DNA from 3 places in the Shewanella sp. SM69 genome. Region 3 is predicted to be linked to each of the others. Evidence: predicted binding sites of a transcription regulator. Region 3 holds the regulator's gene; each other region holds the start of a gene.
What was found. The regulator LexA, encoded in region 3, represses DNA repair genes until DNA is damaged. The targets are predictions, from matches to a motif close to TACTGTATNNNNATACAGTA.

Region 1: the regulator LexA is predicted to act here: its motif matches at 2,508-2,527, upstream of recN (DNA repair protein RecN).
Region 2: the regulator LexA is predicted to act here: its motif matches at 3,788-3,807, upstream of dinG (ATP-dependent DNA helicase DinG).

The regions. Positions count from the first base shown of each region.
Region 1 covers NZ_JAKKRV010000003.1:179,308-187,629, forward strand. The annotation lists gene thiL (thiamine-phosphate kinase) at 1-155, shown strand, start outside; gene L5M37_RS06690 (phosphatidylglycerophosphatase A) at 171-665, shown strand; gene recN (DNA repair protein RecN) at 819-2,477, opposite strand; gene L5M37_RS06700 (AEC family transporter) at 2,606-3,568, opposite strand; gene lldR (LysR family transcriptional regulator LldR) at 3,859-4,758, shown strand; gene L5M37_RS06710 (DUF3319 domain-containing protein) at 4,780-5,013, opposite strand; gene L5M37_RS06715 (YjaG family protein) at 5,171-5,770, opposite strand; gene barA (two-component sensor histidine kinase BarA) at 5,745-8,322, opposite strand, start outside.
Region 2 covers NZ_JAKKRV010000001.1:440,850-449,171, forward strand. The annotation lists gene L5M37_RS02090 (porin) at 1-1,023, opposite strand, end outside; gene L5M37_RS02095 (DNA polymerase II) at 1,246-3,693, opposite strand; gene dinG (ATP-dependent DNA helicase DinG) at 3,831-5,903, shown strand; gene L5M37_RS02105 (sulfite exporter TauE/SafE family protein) at 5,913-6,686, shown strand; gene L5M37_RS02110 (primosomal replication protein) at 6,677-7,345, shown strand; gene L5M37_RS02115 (DUF2057 domain-containing protein) at 7,355-8,044, shown strand; gene L5M37_RS02120 (histone deacetylase) at 8,074-8,322, shown strand, end outside.
Region 3 covers NZ_JAKKRV010000016.1:34,927-43,248, forward strand. The annotation lists gene ctaD (cytochrome c oxidase subunit I) at 1-1,098, opposite strand, end outside; gene coxB (cytochrome c oxidase subunit II) at 1,108-2,640, opposite strand; gene L5M37_RS18640 (cell division inhibitor SulA) at 3,043-3,555, opposite strand; gene lexA (transcriptional repressor LexA) at 3,552-4,172, opposite strand; gene plsB (glycerol-3-phosphate 1-O-acyltransferase PlsB) at 4,333-6,756, shown strand; gene mtr (tryptophan permease) at 6,756-8,012, shown strand; gene L5M37_RS18660 (VOC family protein) at 8,161-8,322, shown strand, end outside.

The DNA.
Region 1 (8,322 bases), on a different contig from region 3:
TTCCTGAAGCGCAAAAAGGTGCGCTTGAGACAGCGTTGAGCCATGCTGGAGCAAAGTTTGTTCGCGTTGGACAAATTTGTGCAGGCAGTAAGCTCAAGTTGCAACTCAATGGTGAGCCGTTTACACCGCCGTATCACGGTTTCGAGCACTTTTAAGCGAAGAGCATGTTAATGAAATGGTTGTCAAAGGATCAGGTGCTAACGCGCCTGTCATTAAAAAATCCTGTCCACTTTTTGGCACTCGGTTTTGGTAGTGGACTCGCCGCTAAAGCGCCTGGTACTTTCGGTACCTTAGCAGCCATTCCCCTCTATTTATTGATGGCGCCATTACCGCTCACTTGGTATATCGGCTTAACCTTATTGAGCGCATTTGCGGGATTTTATATCTGCGGTAAAGCCGCTCAAGATATGGGGGTACACGATCACGGTGCGATTGTGTGGGATGAAGTGGTTGGGCTACTGATCACTATGATAGCGGCACCAGCAGGTTGGGGTTGGTTGTTAGTCGGCTTTGGTCTATTTCGCTTTTTCGACATCATCAAGCCTTGGCCTATTCGATGGCTCGATGCCAAAGTTCATGGTGGCTTTGGCATTATGATTGACGATGTCTTAGCGGGCGTGTTTTCGTTTATTTGTCTGCAAGGGCTAGTCTGGTTTTTTAGCTAACATTATCGCTAACCTAACATGATAGTTAACCCGGCATGTTAGTTAGCATAGTCAACAACTAACCCTTAGTTTTTGATATAGCCCCTTAGCTTGTGATATACAGTGTGTAGATTCAAGCGTTTAGCGACCTCATTCGTTATTTGATCCATACTACTATTGCAGCAGTTCCCTTGCGTTTGCTAGGGTATTGCTGGTGATAGTATCGCCACCTAACAGTCTTGCAAGCTCTTGGATACGCTGCTCACGATCGAGCGATTTCATTGTGGTCTCAGTACTGCCTGCCTTATTAAATTTATCGACGAACATGTGTTGATGACCATTGCCCGCAACTTGCGGCAAGTGAGTCACGCACAGTACTTGGGTCGATTCCCCTAAGCTGCGTAACATGCGGCCCACCACTGCTGCGGTGGGGCCGGAAATCCCGACATCCACCTCATCGAAAATTAATGTCGGTGTGGCAACTTTCTTCGCGGTAATCACTTGGATCCCTAGCCCTATCCGTGAGAGCTCACCGCCAGACGCGACTTTCGAAATCGGTTGCAAAGGTTGGCCAGGGTTAGTGGTTACCATAAATTCGATATTGTCACTGCCATTGGCTGACATTTGCTCGGGGTGGAAATTGACTTCGATCGTAAATTTACCCTTAGGCATATTCAGTTCGTGGATTGACTGAGTCACCAGTTTGTCGAGTTCTTTAGCATAGCGGGCACGGCTTTGGCTGAGCTTTTGCGCATTGCTAAGATAAGCGGCTCTACTTGCCTCGACTTGAAGCTGAATTTCTTCAAGTTTACTTTCATCACTGTCTAAGGTGCTTAGCTCAGCCTTTAATGCTAAATGATGCTCGGCCAGTTTATTCGGGCTAACATGATGCTTACGCGCCAGTTGCATGGCTTTTGATAGCCGTTCTTCTAAATAGGCAAAGTGGGTTGGATCGAGTTCAAGCTTACTCAAATAGTGCTGTAATTCGCCGGCACTTTCTTGCACTTGGATTAAGGCATCATTGAGCATTGTGTTGATATTGCTTAATGCAGGATCGTAGCTTTGCAGATCTTCGGCGAGGGAAACGACTCGATTGAGCAACGACTCTATGTTGTTCTCTTCGCCTTCAGTGAGTATATCTAAGCTCGCTTGACAGGTGTCAATCAACTCAGTGCCATTGGCTAAGCGTTTGTGCTCTTGCTCAATTTCATCGAACTCATCAACTTTAAGATCAAACTCATCGAGTTCTTCTACTTGATATTGCACTAATTGCTTACGGGCAATACGTTCATGCTGTGAGGCTTCGAGTTGTTTTAGGTCAGCCTCAATTTGCTTGCAGCGTTGAAAGCTGGCGGCAACCGTATCGATAAGTAATCTGTGGTTGGCATAACTGTCGAGCAGGGTGAGTTGATGTTCACTTTTTAACATCGCATGGTGCGCATGTTGGCCGTGAATACCGATGAGCAACTGACCCAGTAATTTGAGTTGCGTCAGCGGCACTGGATTCCCATTGATGTAGGCGCGTGAACGGCCATCGCTACCAATGGTCCGACGTAGTATGCATTCATCATCGAGTTCAAGATCGTTATCTTCTAACCAACGTTTTGCCAGTGGAATATCATCCAAGGAAAAGCGGGCGCTGACCTCGGTTTTATTGGCTCCGGGACGAACACTGCTGGCATCGGCGCGATTGCCTAGGCATAGGCCTAGCGCATCGATGGCAATCGATTTACCTGCACCGGTTTCACCTGTGATGCTGGTCATACCGGGGCGAAAATCCAGTTCTAAAAAACGGACGATAGCGAAGTTATTAATGCTGAGTTGGCAAAGCATAGTGAATTCCTGTCGAAAAACATACCAAACCACTGTATTGATAAACAGTATATACTGATTTTATATACAGTAAAGTGGCTTGGGTGAAAAATCGGCATTATTGGCAGTAAATATTTTTAATTAACTGATTATGCATTGGTTCTTACTAAGCTTTCTAAGATAGGTAAACTGAAGAAAGTGACTAAGGTGCCAAATAGAATGCCTTGAGCACTGGTTGAAGCCTGAGTGTTATAACGCTGGGCGAGTAAGTACACGCTAGCCGCGGTGGGCAGTGCGCTCAAGATCACGCCCATGATCAGGTAGTCACCACTTACTCCAAAACGGTTAAGCATAAAGTAGACGAGTGCCGGTTGGATAGCCAGCTTGAAGAGGTTGATAAGGCTCAGTTCGATAAAATTTTTGGGGCTAAATACGCTGCTATCTTTCTGGTAGCGCATCGCTTTGGCGAGTACCATGCCGATAGCAAATAGGGCGCAGGGGCTTGAGGTATTGCCTATTTGCTGGATCATTAGCGCCAGCCCTGACGGCAGTTTTATCTCTAGCGCCGAAATGCCGACGCCAATTAAGCTACCAATAACGATAGGGTTTTTACCTACCGCCATCGCCATTATGACTAAGGCGTGGTGTTGTCTTTGGGTGTTAGTGGCCAGTTCCATCGAGACTAAGGCGACGGCAAACATCAGCACGGATAATAAGCTGGCAATCGCGGCGGCGACTAACGCACTTTGCTGCTGCGGAAAGAGGATGATGAGCAGTGGAATACCAATAAATGCCGTATTACCAAAGGTGGCATTGAGGGCTCGAATAGCGGCAACTGCATGCTGTTTAGGGTTAGCGATCAGCGATAGCCCTAGGCAGACAAGATAAGTGATCACCATAGCTGTGCTGTAGCCCGCAATAAATCCCCATTGCAAAATCTCACCAATCGGCTGCTGCGCGAGGGCGATAAGCATGATCGCGGGGAACGCAATATAGTACACATACTGGTTTAGCACTTGATCCGTATCGACGGGCAAGAGTTTTAATTTTTGCACTAGTGTGCCGAGCAACATGATCCCGAAGACGGCAAACAGAGGAGTTAAAATGGTCATTTCCCTCACTCATCCTTACGATTAAATTTGAATAAACTCGCCCACCGTCGTCATTTTACTGTCGCTATGATTCTTGGTGGACAGAGTTACAGCACTTGCTTCTTTTTATGTCACTTTAGAGCCAGATTTAGCGCCAGCGCAGTAAAACTCGCCACAAAATAACATACCATTTCAATCTAAGGCTATTGCGCTATGGTCGTATAAGTGAATAATTCAATGTTTAAAACACAATCACTTAGTGAATTTAGCGTTTTAACGTCAATACCCAATATGTGAAATTAGGATATGCAATGAGTGATGATTTAGGCGCTGAACTACAACTTGTCTATCTTTTTGTGCATTTAGTCAATGCGGGCAGTTTTTCGCAGGCGGCGAAGGAGCTCGATATGCCTATCGCCACTGTGAGCCGCAAGTTAGCGAAGTTGGAAGAGAAGCTCGATAAACAGCTCTTTATGCGCAGTACCCGCAAGTTACGATTGACGGAGGAAGGGCTGGCGCTCTTTCAACGCTACCAGAGTGTGGTTGCTCAATTTGATGAACTAAGTGGTTTAGGTAGTGATAAACCCGAGGGAACCTTACGCATCGCCGCGCCGATTTCGATTATTTCCATCGTGTTTATTCAAGCATTGAATGAGTTTGGCCGTTTGTATCCTGATATCCGTTTGCACATTTCCCAGAGTAATGAGTTAGTCGATTTGATCGATAAAGGCATAGATGTGGCGATTGTTGGCGGGGCTCAGCCTGATTCTTCTTGGGTGTCGAGTACCTTAGGCGAGCTCGACTATTGCCTGTTTGCCACGCCAGAATACTTGGCTCAGGCACCTAAACTTGAGCATCCCGATGATCTTGAAGCCCATCAACTGATAAAAGTCTGGCCGCTGTTTAATTGGCATTTAAAGCATCCAAGCGGCGAGTCTTTTTATTTTAATGGCCCGACTAAGCTCACCCTCACGGACTTACACGGAGCGATTCAGGCTACTTTAGGCCATGGCGGGATCTTGTATGGTCCTGAACTATTTGTAAAACAGCAGATTAAAGAGGGAAAACTTAAAGTATTACTGCCTGAATGGATTGGCGAACAGAGGCGAATTTCGATTTTATATCATCAGCGCAGCCAGCAGCCGCTAAAGGTAAGAGTCTTTATTGAGTTTATGCAGTCAAAGGCGCCAGAGTTATTTTCTATGCGTTGATTTATTGAGGAGAACTGATTTTTAGCGTCTTTTAGGTTTTACGGTGTTTTTGCTCATGGTGTTTTGCGTTTGTTTTGCATCTTGCAGGCTGGAGCGTGTCGCGGGCAGTATGCCGAGTTCCAAGAAGTACCCCACTAAACGCCGTAGTTCAAATAAAGAACCGATACGCTGTTGATCTTTGATGGTCAGTTTCCAACTGTCGGTTCGTCCTTCGCTATTGGTTAAGACAAATCCTTGATAAACAATCTTTTTCATTGGAATAACTCAATATTGGCTGATGGAACTTGCTAGCCTTGGTCTTACTCGTTTTGTGGCTTGCATGAAAGTGATTGCAGTCGAGACTAGAGGCTTATTGTTTAGAAACATTGTTTAGAAATAAGGGTGCTCGAGTAACCCCAAGCACCCCCATCAATTAAGCGACGCTGATACCGATATTTGATACGCCAGCTTCGATAATGTCTTTGCGTAAACCTTTGACCAGTTCTGCGGTGATCTTCGGATTTTCTTCAATAATTTCCAACAGAGAATTTTGTAATTCTTTCTCTTCTTCCATGACTTCATGGGCGAAAACGAAATCATCTAATGCTTCATCCACCAAATCGACATCGCTGATCGCTTCGATGTAGTTAGCCACTGTGCTGGATGATAATTTGCTGATATTGACTATATCTTCTTCAATCTTGCCTTGAATTGCACCCAGTAAGGTCGATATGGCGACCACTGCATCCATGGCCGGATAGACGCCATAGGCTTCAAAATCAGCAGGATCTGGGGTGTTATCTTCCAGGCGTTGCAGATGCACATCGACATTGAATTTGAGCTTGGAGTCGTACTGGGATTGCCACAATAGTTCTAATGCGGTACTCAACACAGTAGGATCGCCAAACTCACAGACTTCGGAAAACAGTTGATAGTTGGGCAACATACGTTGGCAAAGTGCAGTGGCAAAGAGTTGTTTTTGTGGCAGTGTTAACGCCTTGAGACGTTTAAAGAAGCCCGTTTTTTTGGTCATCTGTTATTTCCGCTGATAGCTGTGATATCACTTGATTTGCCGCAGATTCTACCTTAGTTAACTCATCAAGTAACTCTAGTATTTCGGGTTCGAGATCTTCAACCGATGTTTCACGTTTTAGTGCCGATTCAATTTCTTGGCATAACCTTTGTGTGGTGGGCACGCCGCAGTAGCAGCTCGCACCATGCAGCTTATGGATAGTACTGAGCATGACAGGGTGCTCGTTTTGACTTAGCGCCGTTTGAATCGTCGCCACGGTTTGCGGCAATGAGTCGAGCAACATTCTAAGCATATCTAAGGCGAGATCGGCCTTGTGATTGGCTTGGGTTAAGCATAAATCCCAGTTCAGCGTATGCAGGTCAAAATGGGTGAACTTAGGTCGAGTGATCCAGCGATGAATAATATCTTTGAGTGCCGCTTCATCAATAGGTTTAGGCAAATATCCGTCCATACCACTGCTTAAAATCAGTTCGCGTTCTTCGGCAATGGCATGGGCTGTCACGGCAATTATCGGCGTGTTGCGGTTCATCGAGCCTTGGCGAATTTGCTTCGTGGCACTAATGCCATCTGTGCCAGGCATTTGGATATCCATAAAAATCAAGTCGAAGGTGCGAGTCTTCGCCTGTTTAACTGCCTCATCACCGCTGTTGACGGCAACCACAGTCGTCACTAATTCGCTGAGTAGAGTATCAATCAGTTTTAAGTTGGCAAAGTTATCATCTACCGCGAGCACGGTTAAAGATTGGCGCGCAACCGGCGTTGATATTGTCGCAGGGGCTATGATGTCGTACTCCATCGGTGGATAGAGTAAGTTGCGCGCAAGCTGATGCTCACTGACTGGCAGAGACAAGACCACATCGGCATTCGGGCGAATAAATTGGGTTAAGGCATCCTGTTCTTGGCAATCGTATAGCACTATAAGGCAATCTGTTTTGGTCTTCGCCAAGTTTAGGGTACTCACCAGTTGTTTTGAATCGCTAAACCCATGGCAACTCAAGAGAACATAGTCGTATGGCGCTTCAGCCGTGGTGAGCGTAGTCAACAAGCTTGGTATATGCTGATGATGGGTGACTTTTGTATCCCATTGATTCAATTGGCGGCTTAATACTGCGTGGGTGAGTACTCGTGGTTCGTAAAACAGTATAGTTTTGTCTTTGAGTTTTTCGAGCGGCAGTGAGTCACCGATTTGGAATTGACCTAAGCCGAGCGGCAAACTGAACCAGAAGTTTGAGCCTTTTTCTGGGGATGAAGTAAAGCCGATTTGGCCGCCCATTTGATTCACTAAACGTTTAGTGATCACTAAACCTAAGCCGGTGCCACCAAAGCGGCGCGAAATCGACGAGTCTGCTTGGCCAAAGGCTTGGAATAAAAAGTCCTGCTGGCTTTCATCGATGCCGATACCTGTGTCGACCACATCACAGCGTAGTACCACTTGTTCGTCCGACTGGCTCTGCAGTTCGATTTTGACCATCACGCTGCCAGAGTCAGTGAATTTAATCGCGTTACCAACCAAGTTATTGATGATTTGGCATACGCGCATGGCATCGCCATTGACATTGTCGGGCACGTTGGGGGCGATATCGACGACGAGTTCTAGGCCTTTGGCCTGGGCGCTGCCGGAGATCAAGGTAATCGTATCGCTTATGGTTTCCCTAAGGCCGAAGGGCATGTTTTCTAACACCATTTTACCGGCTTCGAGTTTAGAAAAGTCGAGAATGTCGTTGATGATACCCAGCAGGTTAGTGGCACTGCGTTCTATGGTCTTGATGTAATCGACTTGGCTCGAATGCAATGGTGTTTTGACTAATTGCCGCGCAAAACCGATAACACCATTGAGCGGCGTACGTAACTCGTGGGACATATTCGCTAAGAATTCAGATTTAATTCGGCTGGCTTCTAGGGCGCGTTTTTTAGCTAAATCCAGCTCGACGTTTTGGATTTCAATCTGCTCTAAGGTTTCCCGCAGATCCGACGTCGCTTGGTCGATATTTTGCTGCATCTCATCATGGTATTCCGATAGCGACCCCGCCATGGCATTGATACCGCGTTTGAGTAAGTCCAGCTCACCAATCAAGTTGCCATCTAAGCGGGCGTCTAATTTACCTTCACGGATTTTAGCGACGACGCGCACCATTTCAGTAATGGGCTGAGTGACGTTTTTCACTAGCCGGAAAGTAAATAGCAGGTTTAACTGCACGCCGATCAACACGATAATAAAGGCGGCGACTGCGGCTCTATGTTGCTCTAACAAGGCGCGTTCTTTATTGATTATTATCGAGATATAACCTAAAAGATGACCATCATCTGTCTGGATATCGTAATTAGCGGGAGCTGCACTGGGGCCTGTGGCAAAAATGGGCGTCCGTAAAATAAGGCTGTCGTCCACATGTTCAATTTCGGTTTTATGCAGCGTGTTGAGGGCTTCTTTGTAGCGCATAATCTCAAAGTCTTTGTGATAGTGGGAGGTCACAAAGAGTTGATTATTAGCATCGAAAATCGCGATGGATTTTACTAAGGTGGATTTGTTGAGCTGCGCCGCCGCGAGTAAGCGT
Region 2 (8,322 bases), on a different contig from region 3:
ATCGGCATTAAAGTTAGGTTGAATGACGTAGTCTTTACCGGCATCAAGCACGTTGTAAGAAATGAATGGACGTAACCCATTGTCAAACTTGTATGAAACTAAACTTTCAATACCATAGGCGTCTTTAATCAAACGACCAATATTGTCTGTGTCATGATTTTCTTGTCTGTTAACGTTTGCAGCAGCGTATAAGCCATTGCTATCGAAGTTACCCCAAGTGATACCTGCACCGTAGATAAGATCAACCGCTGTGGTTTGTTCGCCGTTACCAAAACTCACATCAAACTCACCGCGGTTAACACCCGCAGTTAAGGTCAGCATATCAGTGGCTTTATAAGTCAGCGCGCCACCATAAGTATAATTGTATTCTACTTGTTGAGCCGCTTTATCACCGCTTTCCCAGTTCGCTTGACACTGAGCTTGTGAAATATCATCCGTTGTATCACAGGTATAGAAGCTGCTGTTTTTCAATTGTGCTTGAACTGCAAAGCTTACATCGCCAAATGCATTGCGATATTGAACTGTTTTATCACCACGACCAACACCGTTTACCGCGCCATCATCTTTATTATAAGTGTAAACACCTGCAGTGTTACCGTCCCACACAAAACCGTAGTTAGTGTTGTAAACGACATCGTACCAAGCGCCCCACTGCTTACCAATAGTCAGTGTTCCATAAGTGTCATGGGACAGACCAGCGTAACCTAAACGGTTATAAAAGAACTCTTCTTGAACAGATTCGAAGCGATTGTTATAGACGATGTCGCTACTACCAACAGGGTTCACACCCCATTCCAATTTAGCAAATGCTTTCCAACCGTCAGTCAACTCACGATTAAAACCAAAATTAATGCGAGATGCGCCGTTAACAACCTCTGTTTCCCCTTGAGTGTTGATCACGCGTGCATCAATAAAACCACCGATTTCTACGGCATTTTTATTATCTTTATAGATCTCGATAGCTGAGACTGATGGAACTAAAAAAATTGCTGCAAGCGCAGTTGCTACTAACGTCTTGTTCATTTGGTGCTTAACCTTTTTTGTTTATGTTCTGTCAACGTCATTCCGTTGTTATATTTCCTTACAATTTCCTCTTAAAGGGTAGCAAACTTTCAATATTCCCTCAAAGCTAAACCTAAAGAATATGTCGATTAACATCACAAAAACAAACCAGTTAACCTCTACAAAACAGGTTAAAACGCTACATCCGCCACCCTGCGCAACACATAAAGAACATTAAAAACACTATATTAACAGCAACTGCTTTGACGCAATATCCATGTAGTTTAGTTTCATTATCGAAAAAACAGGCTCGGCAATAGGGCCAATTTGCTTATCAATGTAGTATTGGTAATCAATTGGTGACGTTCTGTACAGTAAGGATTCCGGTCCATTTACAGTAATCAGATAATCAATCTGCGCCCCACGCTTGCCAAAAGAGGCATCTCCTGTTAAGTCGCATAATTGTTGAGCGACTTTAACATGGGGAGAAGATTTAGCCGTGTAATCTTCAATATTGCGTCGCATACGTTTGCGAAATACCAAATCATCATCCAACTCACCATCAAGCAGCTTTTCAAACACACTGGCCAAATAAACACTGATATCCCTTTGGTTAAACATCCGTTCATAGAGTGACTCTTGAACTTTGCGCGCTAAAGGGCTCCAATCACTGCGCACTTGCTCCATACCTTTAAAAGTAAGCTCAAGTTCATCGCTCGCATTACGCCACGCGCCAACATAACGTTTTTTACTGCCTTCTAACGACCTTCTTAAGGTCGGCATAAAAAACTGCTCATAGTGGCGTTCAAACTGTAACTCGAGAAAACTCTCAACTTGATGATCTTCACCGATCTTAGCCTGCCACTTAGCATTAATTTCCCGCGCCAGAGTGTTACCTAAGGCGTTAATGTCTGAGAGATCTGGCTCGCTGCCAAGCCAGACAAAGGTCGAATCCGTATCGCCGTAAATCACTTGATAGCCCATCTCTTCTATCCATGCGCGGGTTTGTTTCATGATTTGATGGCCGCGCATAGTGATCGAACTTGCTAACTTTGCATCGTGGAAAACACAACCTTGAGAACCTAAAACCCCATACAACGAGTTCATGATAATTTTTATCGCTTGGGATAAAGGCGCATTGTGCTCACGTTTGGCCTTTTCGCGCTGCTCAGATAATGTTTGGATAAGCTTAGGTAAAATGGGCTGTTGCCGACTGAAACGGCCACCGAGAAACCCCACAACACAGTCAGACTCGGGCAATTGCAAGCCTTCAATTAATCCCTTAGGGTCGATCAAAAAGGTACGAATAATGGAGGGATATAGACTTTTAAAATCGAACACTAAAATATGCTTATAAAGTCCCGGTACAGAATCCATCACATAGCCACCGGGGCTTTCGATCCCATCACTCGCAGGAGCATCGGGTGCGACATAACCGGCTCGATGTAAATGCGGTAAATACAAATGATTAAATGCCGCCACCGAAGCCCCAACCCGCCCCAACTCTAAACCTGTTAGTTCAGCTCGCGCGAGGGCGAACTCCCATAATTGAGTATGACTAAAAATATCCCACACCAGACGGCTGTCAGTAAGATTGTAATGGGCTAAGGCTTGTTTATTGGCCTTAAACAACTGATCAATTTCTTCAACGCGATTATCCACGTTATGAATGGCCTTGCCTTCACCTAATAATTTCCGCGAAACAAATTCCAACGAAAACCGCTCAAAATGATAGAAAGCCGCCTTAAGCCAATCGATACCATCGAGTACCACACGGCCCGGTAAAACTAAGGTTTCTGGCCGAAATTTATTATCGACTTTCCACTCAAGCTTTGCCCCTCCGCGGCCAATGGTGAGCGGAATACGGTGTAATAATGCCCGGCGTGACAAGAGTGCGAGGTCAAAACTCACCACTGACCAACCTATGACAAAGTCAGGATCAAACTCATGGAACCACGCGATTAATCGATGAATGAGTGCAGCCTCATCGGCCACCCATTCAATATATTCGGGAGAGTTTGATTCAGCCTCACCCACCATAATCACTTTTTCATAAGTCTGCTTGAGACTGTCTTGCTCTTCGTCTCGGCCACTGTATTGACCATATAGTGCAACTGAATAGAGTAAACCTTCAAAGCTGCATTCAAAATCCAGTGAAATACAGCGGAAATGTACAGCCGTTAAAGGGGCAATACTCTTAGCCCGCTCGGCGATAAACACGGGCAGCGAGTTAGCCTCAAGACTGTCGCTAGTCGGCGCGTGTATGTTACTCGTCGCAGAGAAATGCCCTAAAAATGCCACATCCAGCGCCACAAACCGCTCGATTAAATAACGCTGTTCGGGGCGAATGTCGGCTTCAAATAAAGGGATATCGGCATCTTTAGCGATGCGCTGTAAGGTACGTAAACTATTGCTCGATTTGGCATAAACACCACTAACCGCGCCGCCTTTAAAGCTTTTGAGCGCTAACGGTACAAACCGCAATGCTTGACCCGGCGTTTGCAACTGCAAAGCCGTGACATCAGTTTGATGACAAAAACAAATGTGTTCAGTGCCTTGCACTTCCACCAGCACAGGGCCTTGGGCGGTAGCCAGATAATACTGCAACACTAAACTCCCATGACGATGAATCGCATGGCGTGTTAAGACTCGACCTTGTACACTAACGGCCGCGGTAGCCTCTGACTTCATCGCATGGGTTCCCAAATCGCGTAGCTAGTCAATTTAGATGGTTCCTCAATTTAAATGCCGCCAAATGGCAGAAAAGTTTCTTAGGCTATGCAATCACTGTTATTATGTACAGCATTAATTCGATAAAGTAGTGACGCATGTTACCTGACAATGTAAAAACCCAGATCCGCGCCATCTATAAAGATATCGCTACTGCCTTGCCTAATTTTAGGCCGCGTCGCGAACAAAACTATATGGTGGCGGAAATCTCTAAGACCCTCGCCGGCGACTATGATAAAGATAGGCGCATCATTGTGGTCGAAGCAGGCACTGGGATCGGTAAATCATTGTCTTACATCCTCGGTACCATTCCACTGGCATTAGCGAGCAAGAAAAAAGTCTGTATCGCCACCGCGACCGTTGCCTTACAAGAACAATTACTGCATAAAGACTTGCCCTTCTTCCTTGAGCAATCCGGCTTAAATTTCCGCTTTGGCCTAGTAAAAGGTCGACAACGTTATGTGTGTCTATCGAAACTGGCGATGCTCATCGGTGACGACAACAGTACACAAATGGCCATGTGGCAAACTAAACCTGACAATAGCCAAGTGGCTATGATGCATGGCCTGTTAAAAGACTATAACGAAGGTCGCTGGAACGGCGAAATCGATACCTTAGCCGTGCCGCTGCCCGATCACCTGTGGCAACAAATCGCCTGCGACAAACACAGCTGTCATCGTCAAGTGGCCAGCCACAGAAATTGCCCGTTTCATAAAGCCCGTGAAGATGTCGATACCTGGGATGTACTCATCGCCAACCACAGCTTGTTATTCGCCGATTTAGAGCTAGGTGGCGGCGTGATTTTGCCCGATCCCGAAGACGTGTTTTATGTTATCGATGAGGCACATCACTTACCGATTGTGGCGCGGGATTTCTCCAGTGCTCAAGCCACGCTGAGGGGCGCATGCGACTGGCTCGAAAAAATTGGCAAAACCTGCGCTAAGTTGCAAAACCAAATAAAGAGCAACAACATTATTGCTCCTGCGCAGGCGATGCAGGATCACTTAGGCGATCTTATCGCCCAGCTCAATCAAGTGGCCCACTATTGCGATACCCAGACCAAACACTTTGCCAATCCTGAAAACCGTCTGCGTTTTGAGCACGGCAAACTACCAGAGTCATTACTCATTCTGGCCGAAAACCTTGCAGTGACCTCTAATCTTGCCCTCAAGCAGTTTAATAAAATGCTGTCACTGCTGGCAGAGGCGATTAAAGATGGCGACATTCCTAAACATCAATCCGAAGCACTATTAGCCGAAACTGGATTTATGCTGCAAAGGCTCGAGAATCTACAAAAATTGTGGAAGATGATGGCCAAGGAAGATAAACATAAAGGTGCACCTATGGCGCGCTGGGTTGAGCTCATCACAGGTAAACAAGTGGATTATCTGTTTAGCGCCTCACCTATCGAAGTCGGCTTTATGCTGGAATCCATGCTGTGGCAAAAGGCCGCAGGCGTAGTCTTATGTAGCGCCACGCTGCGCGCACTCAATAACTTCGACCATTTCGTACATCAGGTGGGGTTATCACTCAACGATGGCAGTCGTTATTTAGCCTTACAATCGCCCTTCGATTACCCCAATAATGCGACTCTTTATTTACCCAAAATGCGCACTGAGCCGACGGATGATGCCTATACGGCTGAACTTGCCGAACAAATCATCACCCTTATTGAAGGCGAAATGGCAACCTTAGTGCTATTCGCCTCCTACTGGCAGATGGAAAAAGTGGTTGAATTACTTGAAGGTAAACTCACCACTGAACTACTTATTCAAGGCAATGCGCCACGGCAACAATTATTAGAAAATCATAAAGCTAAATGCGATAAGGGCGAACCAAGCATCTTGTTTGGCACCGGCAGTTTTTCTGAAGGTCTCGACTTGCCCGGCGATTATCTGACTAACTTGATCGTCACTAAACTGCCCTTTGCCGTACCAACCTCGCCCGTTGAGCAAGCGCATGCAGAATATGTCAAAGTCAAAGGCGGTAATCCCTTCTTACAACTAACGATTCCAGATGCTTCACGTAAGCTTATTCAAAGTTGTGGTAGATTACTGCGTAAAGAGCAAGATTATGGCCGAGTGACCATTTTAGATAGGCGGTTAGTTACTAAACGCTATGGCAAGTCCTTACTGGACGCCTTACCGCCCTTTAGACGTGTTATAGAGTAGGATTAAAATTTGGAGTTGTTACTCGAGCCCAGTCATTGGGCCCTGTTGGCAGTCATAGGTCTTATCGCTGGATTCATTGATGCCGTCGTGGGTGGCGGTGGCCTATTGTCAATCCCCGCACTGTTAACCTTAGGCATTGCGCCGCATACCGTATTAGGCACCAATAAGTTAGCCGCAAGCTTTGGCTCTTTTATGGCGGCTTGGACCTATTATCGCAAGCACCTCTTTAAACCCTCGTTTTGGTACATGGCTTTTATCGCCACCTTTATCGGCGCGGTATTGGGCAGTTTCTTAGTCTATTTAGTCGATACTCAATGGCTCGAAAAGGTCCTACCCTTGCTGATCATTGGCATCGCCATTTACAGTTTAGTCAGCCCCAATGCGATGTCAGACGTTAACTGCCAAGCACCAACCAGCAAGCCGCCAGCCAAGCAACAATGGCTACAGGGACTGGCTTTAGGCACTTATGATGGTTTTGCAGGCCCAGGCATTGGTGCATTTTGGACCGTCACATCAGGCTCTTTGTATAAACTGCCTTTACTGCACAGTTGTGGCCTTGCCCGTGCGATGACTTTTACCAGCAACTTGACCGCATTGACTATCTTTGGCTGGCTTGGGCAGGTAGAGTGGCAAATAGGTTTGTGGATGGGATTGTGCATGATGTTAGGCTCATTTATCGGCGCCCGCTGTGCGATTAAATTTGGCATGCCCTTTATCCGCCCACTGTTTATTTTGATCGTGCTAATGATTGCAGCGAATTTGGCATGGAGCGCATGGTTGTGAACACCCAACAATTAATGGTGATGCTGAAGAATCAGCTTAAAGCCTTAGAACAAGAAGTGCTGCAACACGATAATCGACTCGCGCCGCCGCAGCGTAAACTCCTGCAAGAAACGGAGCGTTTTAATCACTCGCTGTTTGTCCAACACGGCGCCCAACTCAGCCCCTGTATTGAACAAATTCGTAGCAGTATTATGCAGCTCGAAAAACAAATTAAGCTCAAACTCGCCCCCCAGACCATTGCCCTGAGCTGTGAGCGGATCCAAGATAGATTCACCGCAGTCAAACGGGCCTTGCTGACCACTTCTATCGACATTAAGTCTAAAACTCAGCAGCGTGCCAGTAGTCGTGCCCGTTTTGCACAACGCCAGAATCAGTCTCACCAAGCCAGTGGTTTCGATTGGATCGCCAATAACGTGATGCAAAATAGTCATGAGATCTACGAAGAATTGAACAAACATCTGAATTGGGCGAAAAGATTTGAACAAAAAATTGAAGAAATGGAATCAAAACTTGAAAACTGTCATAGTGCTGACAAAATAAAATTGCAAAATGACATCCTTTTGATGCATCGTCGTCTAGGAAAATGCAGGCAAGCTATTAGTTATATAGAAGATCGCATTCAAATATTCGAACGCCCGTATCAGAGTAATAACCGTTAAGGAGTAACAATGAAATCACTTTTGCCAATTAGCAGCCTGCTAGTATTACTCGGATCTGCCTCAGCCTTCGCTGCAGATCTGAACATTCCTATGTCATTTGAGTACCTTGCTCTTGATGGTAAAAAAGTCGAGTCGAGCGTATTCAACCATAAAAGCAGCTTAGAATTGGCCCCCGGCACTCACAAAATCGCCATTCGTTATCATGAAATGGTAGAGGATGATTTTAGTGACAGCCAAACCTTTGTTAAGTCAGCACCTTTCATCGTTACTTTAGATGTTGATGGCGACCATCAATATTACCTGCAAGCGGCCGAAGGTGAAGTCGTTAAAAAGCCTAAAGTTTACGCGCAAAACCCACAAGTCAAATTAACCCGTAGTGACAAAGGCAACGTCAATTACCAAGTGGTGAATACCAATTTAGAAGAAGAAAGCTTCGTCTCTCGCCTTTTCAGTGGTAATCAAGCCGTTGACGTATCCGGTACTGCCGCAGCAGCAACCGGTGCCGCTGGAGCAGTAGTAGCTGTTGCACCAGCACCCGTGACAACATCGGCGACCGTTAACGCAACATCACTCACCGCCCCCGTAGACACCTCTAAAGCAGCAGGAGCCAACCCACAACAAATGTTGCAATACTGGTGGCTACAAGCGGATGAAAAAACCCGTAAAGAATTTATGAGCTGGGCAATTTCACAGCTATAACAACTTGCGATAACGAGGTTTAGTCAATATTGACTCTGATCCCACTGGTTTATCACGCCAGCTATTCCAAGCTGGCGCTTCCTCCCCATCACAGATTTCCCACCACTAAATACGCACATTTACGGCAGTACTTACTCGATAACCACATTGCCACGACTGCACAATTCCACACGCCAACGGCCATGACTGCAGAAGATGTAATACAAGTGCATCAACGCGAATATGTAGAGCAATTTATCGCGGGTACCTTGCCAACAGCGGCGCTTAGACGGATTGGT
Region 3 (8,322 bases):
AGTGAAGAGTATGATAAAGGCTACAGCAAACAGCATGGGCGTTTCGAAACTGAGTGAGCCGCGCCACATAGTGGCAACCCAGTTAAACACTTTCACTCCAGTTGGCACTGCAATCAACATAGTGCAATACATGAAGAACAGCTCGGCAAACACAGGCATACCTGTGGTGAACATATGGTGCGCCCACACGAGGAACGACAGAATTGCAATACTAGCCGTAGCATAAACCATGGATGCATAGCCAAATAAGGGTTTACGACTGAAGGCTGGGACTATGGCAGAGATGATGCCAAAGGACGGCAAGATCATGATGTAGACTTCAGGGTGGCCGAAGAACCAGAAAATATGCTGGAACATCACAGGATCGCCGCCGCCAGCCGGATCGAAGAAACTCGTGCCGAAAAACTTATCTGTCAGCACCATAGTCACTGCGCCCGCGAGTACGGGCATAACCGCGATCAGTAGGAATGCCGTGATAAGCCAAGTCCAGACAAACAATGGTAACTTCATCCATGTCATGCCTGGCGCGCGTAAATTCACTATGGTCACAATCACGTTGATTGCGCCCATGATCGAACTTATCCCCATGATGTGAATAGAAAATACAAAGAACGCCGTGCTATCTGGACTATAAGTTGTTGATAGTGGTGCGTAGAAGGTCCAACCAAAGTTAGGTCCGCCACCTTCCATAAACAGTGAGCTGAGTAAAATGGTAAAGGCGAAGGGTAAGATCCAAAAACTCCAGTTATTCATCCGTGGCAGCGCCATATCGGGCGCACCAATCATCATAGGGATCAGCCAGTTGGCTAGCCCTGTAAAGGCTGGCATCACGGCGCCGAATACCATGATCAACCCATGAACAGTTGTCATTTGGTTGAAAAAGTTGGGCTCGACCAATTGTAATCCAGGTTGAAAGAGTTCCGCGCGGATCACCATGGCCATAGCGCCACCGGTTAAGAACATAATGAAGCTGAACCATAAATACAAAGTACCTATGTCTTTATGGTTGGTGGTTAGCAGCCAGCGCATGATGCCCTTTGGCGCACCATGATGATGGTCATCATGGGCTGCGGTTTGATCTTGAGTCGTAGTGCTCATCATTATCCCCTACTGTCCATGACTTGCGATATCAGCAGGTTGCACTGTATCGCCGGTATTGTTACCCCAAGCATTGCGTTCATAGGTAATGACTGCTGCAAGTTGCTGTGGGCTAAGCTGTTTGCCAAATGCCTGCATAGCCGTGCCCGTTTTGCCGTGCATCACAATATCGATGTGATTGGCGACTGGTCCAATGGCGATAGCACTACCCACTAGCGCGGGGAAGGCGGGTGGTATTCCTGCACCTGTCACTTGATGGCAGGCAGCACAGAAGGTCGCGTAGACAGTTTGACCTTCGGCCATGAGGGCGTCATGGCTGAGTGTGGGGAGGCTTGCGGGATCGATTGCAGCTGAGACGTCTGCAGGTGCGGGTGTCGGAGTTGTACTGCTTGGTACCGCGGCGGATGTTTGTGCAGAATTGCCGTTCATGTACTCGTTGACGTCTTTGGCTTGCACTGCATCGCCAGTATTATTGCCCCAAGCATTACGCTCGTAGGTAGTCACTGCCGCGATTTCTTGTGCAGTCAATTGCTTACTAAACGCTTGCATGGCTGTACCCGTTTTACCGTTGAGCACAATTTCAAGGTGGCCGCTGAGCGGTCCCGTTGCAATCGGGCTACCTTTAAGGTGCGGAAATACGCCTTGCAACCCTTCGCCATTGGGCTGGTGGCAGGCTGCGCAGTGCCCGAGGTAAACTTGTTCACCTTGAGTCATCAACTCTTCTTTACTTAGGGTTTGTGATAAAGCGGCTTGAGCGGCTTCAGCCGCAGCACCTGCGGCTTGTTTCTGCTCTGTGACCCAAGCCTCAAACTCGGCTTCGGGTAACGCTTGTACTACGATAGGCATAAAACCATGGTCTTTACCGCAGAGCTCGGCGCATTGACCACGGTAAATGCCGGGTTTGTCGATGCGAGTCCAGGCCTCATTGATAAATCCTGGATTGGCATCTTTCTTAATGGCAAAGGCGGGTACCCACCAAGAATGGATGACATCCTCTGAAGTCATCAGAAAGCGGATTTTGCGGTTTATTGGTAGAACGAGCGGTTTATCGACTTCCAATAGATAGTTTTCACCCTTGGTTTCGGTGCCTTCGATTTGTGCTCTGGGTGTTGTCAGTATGCTATAAAAATCAATATCTTGATCGAAATAGCTGTAATGCCATTTCCATTGGGACCCCGTAACTTTTACGGTGAGATCGGCGTTGCTGGGATCTTCCATTGCGATTAAAGTTTTTGTCGCTGGAATCGCCATTAAGATCAAAATGATAAATGGCAGAATCGTCCAAGCGATTTCAACTTTAGTGCTTTCGTGAAAGTGGGACGCGACAGCGCCTTTGGATTTTCTGTGGTTGATCATGGCGTAAATCATGACGCCAAAGACCACTAGGCCTATTGCGCAGCAGATATACAAAATGGTCATGTGCAAGTGATAAACCTTGCCACTGATCTCGGTCACGCCAGGGGTCATGTTGAACCGCATGTCCGCGGCGGTCAACGGTGGTGCGAAAAGCACCACGAGTAAACAATACAACAATTGCTTCACAAGACTTCTCCTCTGCCAATTGCGAATAGCAACTACAAAGAAGAGCAACACAGTAAGTCTCAACTCTATGCAAACTCTTCAGTTCCCAAAAAAGCTTTTTTGACTTCAACGTGCGTTGGCGGCTGTTACTTTTAATCAAGTATTGTTACTGCTGGTAATTAGCCACGCTGGCACATACTGCTGAAATAAATCTGTTCTCTATTTTTAGTGGCGCTTCGAGTTCGATAAATACTCGATTCATTGACCACGGAAGGTGATATATCATCACCGACTTAACCAACCATACTTGCTGTTTAAATATTGATCAAGATCACTTATTTATCTAATTATCTGAAAAATTGCCAAAAAAAAGCCTCACATTCATAGGTGAGGCGGCTTTCAAGGTAAAAATTAAATGAATATTTAGTGTACAGCGCTAAAAAAAGATTGCTGACCGAAGAGATTGCCTTGCTCAATGCGTACGTCGGCATGTAAGTGACTGTTTACGTCTTCAAGCACTATGCCCATAGCTCGGGCACTTTTAGCCACGATTTGTAGGCGTCGATTATCCCGCGCATCCAATGATTGAGTCCAAGTAATGACTGCACTGGACGTACCACTTGTCAGGGCTTTTTCCATTGCCCACAGGGTTTCGACTTCATCTTTAGCATGTACCAGCAAAACTCTATCCATACGCACACCTGCGCTGGCGAGCATTTGCTTGTAGCCAATACTTGGAGGGTTGATGAGCACTAACCAACGGCCCTGTTGGCTTAACTGAGCGAGTTGTGCACTCAGATGAATTAATTCTTGGCGACCTTGAGTCTTAGTTGGCATGCAGGCGATGGGCGCATGGTGCCAGTCATAGTCAGCATCACGGACTTCATCGAGCCACAGGCCCGGATGGCGGGGGGCATTGCCAAGTAGTTTATTCATAGCCAATCTCCATTACGGATCACACCGACGGCGAGTCCTTCAATTGTTAAACTTTGGAAGCCTAAATCCACTTTAATCGGGGAGTAATCTTCATTTTCGGCATGTAGATAGACTACATTACCTTTTTTTTCGAAACGTTTAACAGTGACATCGTCATCGACTCTAGCGACAACCACTTGACCATTTCTAGCTTGTTCTACTTTATGAACTGCCAGCAAATCACCTTCGAGAATGCCGATATTTTTCATGCTGTCGCCTTTTACTCGCAGTAAAAAATCGGCGGCGGGATGGAACATGCTTGGGTCGACTTGGTAGTACTGTTCAACATGTTCTTGGGCGAGGATAGGTTCACCTGCGGCCACTTGGCCGATGAGCGGTAAACCTGTTTCAGTCAAATCTTCGATTTCCGCAGGCAGACGAATGCCCCGAGATGTGCCAGGCATGATCTCAATGCAGCCCTTTTTCGCCAACGCTTTAAGGTGTTCTTCAGCCGCATTGGCGCTCTTAAAACCTAAACGGGTTGCGATTTCTGCCCGAGTGGGTGGCATGCCAGTATCGGCAATATTTCGTTTAATTAGCTCTAATATTTCAGCTTGGCGTGGCGTCAAAGGTCTCATGGTGTTTCCTGTTTTTCTATACAGTTACTGTTAGTATATACAGTATTATTTGCAGCGCAAGTATTAACCACTTTTTAGCTATGTTGGAGAGAATTAGCGAATATTGCCCATAGTCTGGTATTCTATCGGGCTAGTAAACGCACTTAATTGCATAAGAATAATGCCTAAACACGACTCTCTTTGGTTGAAATCATTACGTTGGATCCAAAAACACTTAGTGCACACTATTGTGGTGCCTCAGGATCCCTTTGCCGATCTGAATCTGGATGCTTCCAGACCCCTTGTTTATGTGATGAAAACAGAATCCCTCAGTGACATCGCTGCTTTGAGCGAAATAACGGCTAAGTTAGGCTTACCAAGCCCTTATGAGCCTCTAGTGGCTAATGGTGTGACTGCGCCTCGGGTTGTCTGTCTTCAAGGACGTAAGCCACTATTTGGCGAACGTGCTGGTAATGAGCCTTTCCTCGAATGCTTTATGCGTTTGTTAGCCGTGCATAAGGAACGTCCTGAATTGGATATTCAACTGGTGCCCGTGAGCTTGTATTGGGGTCGCACGCCAGGGAAAGAAGACGACACTATGAAGGCGGCCGTATTTGAGCGGGAAAACCCGACTTGGTTGCGCAAGTGCTTGATGATTCTGTTCTTAGGTCGACATAACTTCGTGCAGTTTTCGAATGCCGTATCCCTGCGTTACATGGCTGACGAACATGGCACCGACATGGGGATTGCCCATAAGTTAGCACGGGTTGCGCGCGTGCATTTCCGTCGTCAACGTAAGGTAATGACAGGGCCTGTGCTGCCAAACCGCCAAGCACTGTTTCATTCGTTGCTCAAATCTGAGTCGCTGCGCAAAGCGATTCAAGAAGAAGCCGCCAGTAAAAAGATTTCTGAGACCCAAGCGCGCGAGACGGCTATTGAGTACCTCGATGAAATCGCTGCCGATTACTCAGACAGTTTAGTGCGCATTGCCGAGCGTTTCTTAACTTGGCTGTGGAACAAGCTTTACAGCGGGATCAACATTAAAGGCGCCGAGCAAGTTCGGCAGTTGCACCATGATGGCCACGAGATTGTTTATGTGCCTTGCCATCGCAGCCACATGGATTACCTGCTGTTATCGTATATTTTGTATTATCAAGGCATGGTTCCGCCGCACATTGCTGCTGGCATCAACCTCAATTTCTGGCCCGCGGGACCTATGTTCCGTCGCGGTGGTGCCTTCTTCATCCGCCGTAGTTTTAATGGTAACAAGCTGTACACCGCAGTATTTCGTGAGTATTTAGATCAGCTGTTTGCTAAAGGTTATTCGGTGGAATACTTCTCCGAAGGTGGCCGTTCACGTACTGGCCGTCTGTTGGCGCCGAAAACTGGCATGATCGCCATGACGATGAACAGCGTACTGCGCGGTATTGAACGTCCTGTCACACTTGTGCCTGTGTATTTAGGCTATGACCATGTGATGGAAGTAGCGACTTACCATAAAGAGTTAAGCGGTAAGAAAAAGAAAAAAGAATCTGTGTGGCAGGTGTTCGGTGCCATTCGTAAATTAGGTAATTTCGGCCAAGGTTATGTGAATTTTGGCGAGCCTATTACCCTGCAAAATTTCTTAAATGAGCGTGCGCCAAACTGGCGTGCTGAGTTGGCCGATGATCCCGAGCAGAAACCAAGTTGGTTAACGCCAGCGGTAAACGTGCTGGCTAATCGGGTGATGACGCGTATCAATGATGCCGCAGCCGCGAGTTCTGTGACTTTGACTAGCTTAGTTTTACTGGCGACAGATCAAAACGCCTTAGAACGTAGTCTGCTGGAGCGTCAGCTTGATTTGTATCTGACCCTACTCAAAAAAGTGCCTTACACTTCTTATACATCTGTTGCCGAAGGTGATGGTAAGCATTTAGTGCAGCAAGGTTTAGAGCTGAACAAGTTTGTTGTTAGTGCCGATCCTTTAGGGGAAATAGTGTCTATCGAAGCGAGTCAGGCTGTGTCTATGACTTACTATCGTAACAATATCATTCACTTATTTATTGTTCCTTCATTAATTGCGAGTTGTTTAACCCACAATGAACAGATCCCGCGCCAGCAAGTGGTTTCAATCGTTGCCGATTTTTATCCACTGCTGAAAGCCGAACTCTTCATGGGAATTAAAGACTTACCAGCCTATGTTGAGCAAGTGCTGGATTTCCTGATTGGGCAAGGTTTAGTGGTTGAGACAGATACTTTAGCTGTCGTGCCTGAGCACTCAAGCCAATTATTGTTGTTAGCCAGTTCAGTGAGTGAAACTTTGCAACGCTACGCTATTATTTTCAATCTGTTAGCGAACAGACCTAAGATGGAGCGCTCAGAACTTGAGTCTGAGAGCCATTTACTCGCCCAGCGTTTAGGGGCTTTACATGGCATTACCGCGCCTGAGTTCTACGATAAAAAACTCTACGGTACTTTGAGCGTGAAGCTTAAAGAATTGGGATATCTGGCGGATAGTGAAGATAAGTCCAATATCAATCGCATACGAGATCAGGCCAATAGCTTATTACGTCCGTCAGTGAGACAAACGATAGTGGCGAGTGTCACCGCGGAGCACACAGTTTAATGGCAAATCATATGAATGCGGCTAAGCATAAGCCCGCAGGTAAGTCCTTGCTTGGTGGTGCCATGATTATTGCTGGCACGACCGTAGGTGCTGGGATGTTTTCTCTGCCCGTGGTCGGTGCAGGTATGTGGTTTGGCTATTCGATTTTAATGTTATTGGGTATTTGGTTTTGCATGTTGATGTCGGGTTTATTGTTGCTCGAAACCAATTTACATTTCGAACCCGGTGCTAGCTTCGATACCTTAAGCAAGCAAACTCTTGGGCAGTTTTGGCGGATAGTGAACGGCGTTTCTATCGCTTTCGTGTTGTATATTTTGACTTATGCCTATATCAGCGGCGGTGGTTCGATTGTGAATCACAGCTTGCAGGGCATGGGAATTGAGTTACCGCAAAGTGTGGCAGGGCTAGTGTTCGCCATAGTATTGGCGAGCATAGTGTTGATCAGTACTAAAGCCGTGGATCGGATTACCACGATTATGCTCGGCGGTATGATCATTACCTTCTTCCTTGCGATCGGCAATTTATTGATCGAAATTGATGTGATTAAGTTGCTCGAACCCGATGGTAATAACAGCTTTTCACCTTATCTGTGGGCGGCGCTGCCCTTTGGTCTCGCCAGTTTTGGTTACCATGGTAACGTTCCCAGCTTAGTGAAGTATTACGGCAAAGATTCCTCCACCATTATCAAGGCGATTTTTGTCGGTACCTTTATCGCGCTGGTGATTTATGCCTGTTGGTTAGTGGCGACTATGGGCAATATTCCCCGCAGCCAGTTTATCGACATTATTGCCCAAGGCGGCAATATGGGTGTGTTGGTGGGCGCCTTGTCTGAGGTGATGGCGAGTAGCTGGTTAAACAGTATGTTGACCCTGTTTGCTAACTTAGCCGTGGCTTCATCTTTCTTAGGGGTGACCTTAGGTCTGTTCGATTATCTTGCCGATTTATTTGGTTTTGATGACTCACGCTCTGGCCGAATGAAAACCGCGTTAGTGACCTTTGTGCCGCCAACGATTTTAGGATTACTGTTTCCCGATGGCTTCTTAGTAGCGATTGGCTTTGCGGCATTAGCGGCGACAGTGTGGACGGTAATCGTCCCGGCGCTGATGGCCTATAAATCGCGGCAGTTGTTCCCCGATAGCACAGGTTTTAGAGTGATAGGCGGTACACCGCTGATTATTCTTGTGGTGTTATTTGGCATAGTCACGGGTGCATGTCATCTGCTCGCGATGGCAAATTTACTGCCGCAATATTCCTAATTTGTTGTGATGATTTAAGCCCTCCATGTGAGGGCTTTTTTGTCTTTAGCGGTTGAGTTTTGTCTTACAGATCTTTTTAACCTGAATACTGGACAGAAATACAAACTCAGGCTTAACTCGAATGATTGTTAAAACAAAGGAGCCGATAATGAAAATGACTCAGTACGCACAAGGACATGCATGTTGGGTTGAACTTGCAAGCCATGATTGGCAGGGAGCTACAGCATTTTACCAAGCGTTATTTGGTTGGAACTCGGTCGAAATGCCGATCCCTGAAGGTCACTTTTCGCTATTTAATTTAGCGGGAGAT